Linked DNA regions of Azospirillum brasilense. The protein of the gene in region 2 interacts with the protein of the main gene of each other region in a pairwise test. Links are inferred from orthologs where the notes say so. Each region holds a gene or a part of one and is shown on either strand. Other genes may lie near its edges. The genes, in order: recJ and H1Q64_RS09195.

What was found.
Region 1: the proteins of H1Q64_RS09195 (region 2) and recJ interact in binary tests that used the Escherichia coli proteins (3 or more experiments, as listed by UniProt). The link is inferred for Azospirillum brasilense from one-to-one orthologs.

Annotation. Positions count from the first base shown.
Region 1 is NZ_CP059449.1:2,567,358-2,570,582, forward strand. Bases 77-2,989 are described here. They hold recJ (single-stranded-DNA-specific exonuclease RecJ), read right to left. Parts: upstream 2,477-2,989; coding sequence 677-2,476; downstream 77-676. Other genes in these bases: H1Q64_RS12225 (aldo/keto reductase), read right to left, coding at 77-243; H1Q64_RS12240 (glycerol dehydrogenase), read left to right, coding at 2,689-2,989. In the rest of the region: more of H1Q64_RS12225, read right to left, coding at 1-76; more of H1Q64_RS12240, read left to right, coding at 2,990-3,225. UniProt on the Escherichia coli protein: Single-stranded-DNA-specific exonuclease.
Region 2 is NZ_CP059449.1:1,934,882-1,938,166, forward strand. The notes cover bases 104-3,076. They hold H1Q64_RS09195 (DNA topoisomerase), read right to left. Parts: upstream 2,720-3,076; coding sequence 488-2,719; downstream 104-487. Other genes in these bases: H1Q64_RS09190 (hypothetical protein), read right to left, coding at 104-197; H1Q64_RS09200 (trypsin-like serine peptidase), read left to right, coding at 2,762-3,076. In the rest of the region: more of H1Q64_RS09190, read right to left, coding at 1-103; more of H1Q64_RS09200, read left to right, coding at 3,077-3,285.

The DNA.
Region 1 (3,225 bases), 630 kb from region 2 along the record:
CACCTTGCTGACCAGGAATACCTCGTCGCGGCGCCCGGCGATGGCCTCGCCGACCACCTCCTCCGCCCCGCCGTCGGCGTACATCTCCGCCGTGTCGATCAGCGTCATGCCGAGGTCGAGGCCGAGCCGCAGCGCCGCCGCCTCCCGCGCGCGGTCGCGGCTGTCCTCGCCCATGTACCAAGTGCCCTGACCGAGCACCGGAACGGCGGTTCCCGAAGGAAGGCGTGTCGTCGGAATGGTCATGGATGTCTCCCGTTCCCTTGGCCCCGTCGAAGGGCGTGAGGAACGTTAGTCCACGGAACCACCCCTGGAAACCGCCCCTTGGCGCTATTTCGGCGGGTGGGAGAAGCCGGCGACCACGGCGCGGCAAACGGGTCGCTTGCCAGACCGGCAAAGGCGCCGGACAAATGACGCCTGAAACGACAAAAGCTCAGCCAAGGGCTGAGCTTTCGAAACTGGTGCCAACCTGTGAGAAGGTGGCGTCCCCAAGGGGATTCGAACCCCTGTCGCCGCCGTGAAAGGGCGGTGTCCTAGGCCTCTAGACGATGGGGACGTCGTTGGCGTGGCGGGATTACTAATGGGATGACGGGCCGAGCGCAAGCGTTTTTTCCAACTCCTTTCTACCCCGTTCGCGTATGCCCCCCATGCAGCATCTCCACGCCGAATTTGTTTGCATTCACATGGTTTGGGAGGGTGCCGCGTCGTCGATCAGGAGCTGGACTCCCTCCGCCCCGTTCCAGCGGTCGATGCGCAGGACACCGGCGATGTGGAAGGGCGATCCGCGGCCCATCAGCAGGGCTTTTCCCATCTCGCTCTCCAGCGCGCGGAAGGCGATGGCCTTCAGCCGGGCGCCGTCGCCGCCCTGGAGAATGCAGCGGACGTGATTCGCCCCGACCACGTCGGCCCGCACCACGCGGGCGTCTGTGACGGCGAAGCGCGGCTCCGCGTTGCCGGTGCCGAACGGGCCGAGCTGGTTCAGGCGGTCCACCAGGGATGTGTTCGCCGCCCCCACCGACAGCGCGCCGTCCAGTTCCAGCGTCGGCACCAGCGGGGCCGCGGCGACCTGCTCGGCGACGCGGCCGGTCAGGAAGGCCTGCAGGTCGGCCAGCTTGTTCCCGGCCACGGTGAAGCCGGCCGCCATGCGGTGCCCGCCGCCGGCCATCAGCAACCCTTCCTGCCGCGCCGCGATCACCGCCGCCCCGAGATCGACCCCGCGCACCGAACGGCCCGAAGCCTTGCCGATCACCGTGCCGTCCGCCCCCTCCTCCAGGGCGATAACGCAGGCGGGACGGCTGTAGCGCTCCTTCAGGCGGCTGGCGACGATGCCGATCACGCCGGGGTGCCAGCCCTCCCCCGCCACGAAGACCAGCTCGGCCAGCTCGTCGGCGTGCTCCTCCAGCCGGGCCATGGCGTCGGCGAGCACGCCCTGCTCCACTGCACGGCGTTCGGCGTTGTGGGCCTCCAGCTTCTGGGCCAGCTCCATCGCTTCCATGGGGTCGTCGGTGGAGAGCAGCCGCGCCCCGAGGTCCGAAGCGCCGACCCGTCCACCCGCGTTGACCCGCGGGCCGAGCACGAAGCCGGCGTGGTAGGCGTCCGGCTTCTCCTTGACCCCGGCGACGTCGGACAGGGCGGACAGGCCTGGGTTGGCGCGCCGCGCCATCACCTTCAGCCCCTGCGCCACCAGCGCCCGGTTCAGCCCGGTCAGGGGCACCACGTCGCACACCGTGCCCAGCGCCACGAGGTCGAGCCATTCCATCAGGTTCGGCTCGTTGCGGCCCGCGTAGAATCCGGCGCTGCGCAGCGCCCGGTTCACCGCCACCACGGCCAGGAAGGTCACCCCCGCCGCGCACAGCGTGCGGTAGGCGCCGTCCTCGTCCAGCCGGTTCGGGTTGACCAGGGCGACGGCCGGCGGCAGGCACGGTTCCGCCGCGTGATGGTCGAGGACCACCACCTCCAGCCCGGCCTCCGCCGCCGCCTCCAGCGCCGCGAAGGCGGAGATCCCGCAGTCCACCGTCACGACCAGCCGCACGCCCTCGGCCTTGAGCCGCAGCAGCGCCGGGCCGTTGGGGCCGTAGCCCTCCTTCATGCGGTCGGGCACATAGATCCGCAGGTCGGCCCCCACCGCCCGGAAGAAGCGCCGCAGCAGCGCGGAGGAGGTGGCGCCGTCCACGTCGTAGTCGCCGAAGACGGCCACCGGCTCCCTGTCCATGATCGCTCGGGCGATGCGCTCCGCCGCCGTGTCCATGTCCTTGAAGCGGGAGGGGTCGGGAAGCAGCGCCTTCAGCGTCGGGTTCAGGAAGCCGTCGCACGCCTCCTCGGTCACCCCGCGGGCGGCGAGCACCCGCCCGACGATCTCCGGCAGCCCCCTCCCCTGCGCCAGCCCCCAGGCCAGCCGCTCGTCGTAGGGCCGCGCCTGCCAGCGCTTGCCGGACAGGGAATGGGCGACGTTCAGGAAGGGGGGAACAGTGTCGGTCATGCTGCCCAGGATGCCACGGATCGGAAAGGCCGAAGCCATAGCAGATGGGGGACATGCGGGCCAGCGGATGGGCCCCATCGGTGGCGTTGGGGTCGTCGCGTCTGTACGCAAAGGTGGCAGGCCGCCTTGCCGCACCGCAACTTGAGGCAGGTCATTGCGGGTGGAGAGGCGTCCTGCTCCACTGCGGTCAACACCACGCGGAGGAGGGAACCATGATCACCACGGCGATCTTTCCGGCCCGCTACGTCCAGGGCAACGGCGCCCTCGACAGCCTGGGCGAGGATCTGGCCCGGCTGGGCAAGACGGTTCTGGCCGTCACCGACAGCTTCGTTCTGAAGACGCTGAAGGGTCGGCTGATCGACGCCGCCACCGGGCGCGTCGAACTGGACATCCAGGAATTCCGCGGCGAGTGCTCCGACGAGGAGATCGAGCGGCTGACCGCCCACGCCCGCGCCATGGGCGCTGACACCGTGGTCGGCATCGGCGGCGGCAAGGCGCTCGACACCGCCAAGGCGGTCGCCCACGCGCTGGACGCGCGCACCGCCATCGTCCCGACGCTCGCCTCCACCGACGCGCCGTGCAGCGCGCTATCGGTGATCTACACGCCGGAGGGGGCCTTCAAGCGCTACCTCGTGCTGCCGCGCAACCCGGACCTCGTGCTGGTCGACACCGGCGTGGTAGCGAGCGCCCCGGTGCGATTCCTCGTCTCCGGCATGGGCGACGCCCTGTCCACTTGGTTCGAGGCGGAG
Region 2 (3,285 bases):
ATCCCCGCCGCGAGGTTCGTCGCGACGCCGACGTTGGTGCTGGAGAGGGAGGGCGCCGCGGCGAAGGGGCTGCCGAAGCCCGGCTGCATCATCATCGGGTTGACCGGCATGCCGCCGGTCTTGAGGTCGTTGGCGAAGGCGTGGGGGGCGGCGAGCAGCGTGGCGGCAGCGGCGGCGATCAGGGTCAGGCGGCGCATGGGCTGGGTCTCCTCCGGGGTGTGGGGCCGTGTGTGGCTCGATGTCCGTGGAGGAGAGGGTAGGCGGATGCCGCCCCCGCCGCTGTGGCCTGGGCCACAGTCGGAGGGTGATTCGGAGACGCTTGGGAAGTATTGCCCCCTCCCTAACCCTCCCCCACTCTCGGCGGACCGAAGGTCCGCCTGCCGCGTCAGCGCAAACCTATGGTTTGCGCGAGAGCTTCGCAGGGGAGGGGACCGTTCTCCCTCCCTCCCCTGCGATAGCGGGGGAGGGGCGGGGGGCAAGCCGACGCTCAGCGCGCGTGCTGGTCCAAGAACTGGCGGCAGGAATCGAAGTCTTGGAGCACTGTGTCCGACAGCTCAACGCCCTTGCGGTCGGCGAGGCTGCGGGCGAAGGCGACCATCTTGTCGGTCGGGGCCTTGCGCCGCGCGCCGCTCGACGGTGCGGCGGGCGGCGGCCGGGCGGCGTCGGCGACCGGAGCGATCGAGTCGGGGACCTCCGGCGCGGCCTTCGCCTTGCGGCTGCGCCGGGGCGTCTTCGGCGCTTCGCCGTCCATATCGGCCGCGGCGACGGCCGTCTTGCGGCTGCGCGTGCGCGGTGTGGCACCGGCGGGGCGCGGGCTCGTGGAGCGACGGCGTCCGACTCCCCGTCCGGCACGGATCGGGCCGCCACGGACGCCGAGATCCACCGCGGGGCCATGGTTGCCGACCAGCACGCCGATCAGCCGCCCGGCTTCGTCGGCGATGCCGTCGATGACGCTGCGGAAATCAGCGCGTCCGACCACCACCTCGTCCAGCCGCATTTCCCACAGGGCGGTGGTGCCGGGATCGACCAGGGTGGGGGCGGCGCCGCGCAGGGTCTCGAACAGCTGCAACCCGGCGGGGGTGGGGACCAGCCACTTGCCGTCGGCGCCCAGCAGGTTCTGCCGTCGCAGGCCCTTGATGATCTCGGCGCGGGTGGCCGGGGTGCCGATGCCCTTGGCTTCCTTCAGCCGGTCGCGCAGCGCCGGATCCTCGACGAAGCGCCAGGCGTTCTGCATGGCGTCGACCAGCGTGCCTTCGTTGTAGCGCGGCGGCGCCTGGGTCCGCTTGGCCTCCACCCTGGGCTCGGACAGGCGGGCCGGCTCCCCGTCGGTCAGCGGGGGAAGGGTCTGCTCCTCCTCCTTCTCGTCGGGCTTGCCGTCCGTCTCGGCGGAGCCGAAAGCCGCCTTCCAGCCGAGCTTCAGGGGGATGCGCCCGACCGCCCGGAAAACCACCGGCTTGCCGTCGACGGGCACGTTCATCAGGACCGTGGTCTGCCGGTACTCGTAGTCGGGCATGACGGCGGCGAGGTAGGAGCGGCAGATCAGCGCGTAGAGCCGTTTCTCGTCATCGGTCAGGCGGTTCAGCCGGCTTTCCAGATCGTCCAGCACGTTGACGTTGGGCACGATGGCGTGGTGCGACACGCCCTCCAGAGCCTTGTCGCAGAAATGGCCGGACTTGCCGCGGCGGATCACCGGGCGGGACAGGTCGAGATGGGCGAAGCCGCGCAGCCGGGTCAGCGCCCCGGTGATCGCCGGGACGTCGGCGATCTGGTTCTCCGACAGGTAGCGCGCCTCGGCGCGCGGGTAGGTGATGAGCTTCTTGCCCTCGCCGTCGTAAAGCTCCTGCGCGACCTCCAGCGTGCGATCGGCGGTCCAGCCCCAGCGCTGGCCGCAGGTCTTCTGCAGTGCGGGCAGGTCGTAGAGCTTCGGCGGAGCCTGCCGCCGGTCCTCCACCGTCACCGACAGGGGGCCGCCATGGCCGTCCGCGGCGCGGGCGATGGCCTCGGCGCGGGCACGGTCCTTGATGCGGTCCTTCGGCGGCGGAGCGTGGCGCATCAGGAAGGAGCCGCCCGCGGCGGTGGCCGTTGCCACGACCTCGAAATAATCCTCGGGCTTGAAGTTGCGGATCTCCAGCTCGCGCAGGCAGACGATGGACAGGGTCGGCGTCTTCACCCGCCCGATGCCGATCACCCCGCGCGTCCCCGGCGCCAGCAGCGTCTTGGTCGCCGTGCGGGTCAGGGACAGGTTGAAGATCTGGTCGGCCTGCTGGCGCGCCACCGCCGCCTCGTAGAGCGGGCGAAGCTCGTTGTTCGGCTTCAGCTTGGCGAAGGCGTCGCGGATCGTCTTGGGGTCCTGGGCGGTGAACAGGGCGCGCTGCACCCGCCCGCGGAAGCCCAGATGCTCCAGGATTTCCTGCCCGATCAACTGCCCCTCGCGGTCGCAGTCGGTGGCGAGGATGACCTGGTCGCAGCCCTTCAGCGCCGCCTTGATGGCCGCGAGCTTCGCCGTTTTGTTACCGCCGCCGTCGGGCCGCGTCGGGTAGAGTCCGTCCGGCTTCAGCAGGGTGGGCGACCAGCGCTTCCAGTCGGGGTTGACCTCGTCCGGCTCGGCCAGCCGCAGCAGATGCCCCTCGGCCGGCAGGATGCGCCCGTAGCGATCCCCCAGCGCGGCGCGCAGGTCCTTTGCCTGACTGGACTTTTCCGTGATGATGAGCGTGGCCATGGCCGCCATGGTAAGACGAACATGAAAACGTATCAAGAACACTTGATAGCCATTCTGAGCGGTTTCCTGGTCGCGGTGCCGCTCCTCGCAGCCGCACTCCCTGCCACGGCGCAGAACCCTCTGCTGCCGGGGATTGGGGCGAAGGACCGGCGGGTGGTGGTGGACGCCACGCACGCGCCGTGGAACAGCCTCGTCAAGGTGCAGAGCAATCTCGGCGCCCGCTGCACCGGTGTGCTGGTGGCACCGCGCCGGGTGGTCACCGCCGCCCATTGCCTGCTGAACCGGGCGCAACGCTTCCTCCCGGCTTCCTCCCTGCACGTCCTGTTCGGCTACGAGCGCGGGGAGTACCGGCAGCACCGCGCCGTCGCCGCGCTGGAAACCGGCGGCCCCTACGACAAGGAGCGGCGGCTCGACGGGCTGGTCGGCGACTGGGCGGTGCTGACGCTGGACGGCGACGCGCCGGAGGGGATGCCGCCGCTGCCGCTCGCCCGGGTCCCGCCGGACGCCGGCACGCCGCTGATGCTGGGCGGCTACAGCCAGGACCGGGCGCACCTCGTCACCGCCGA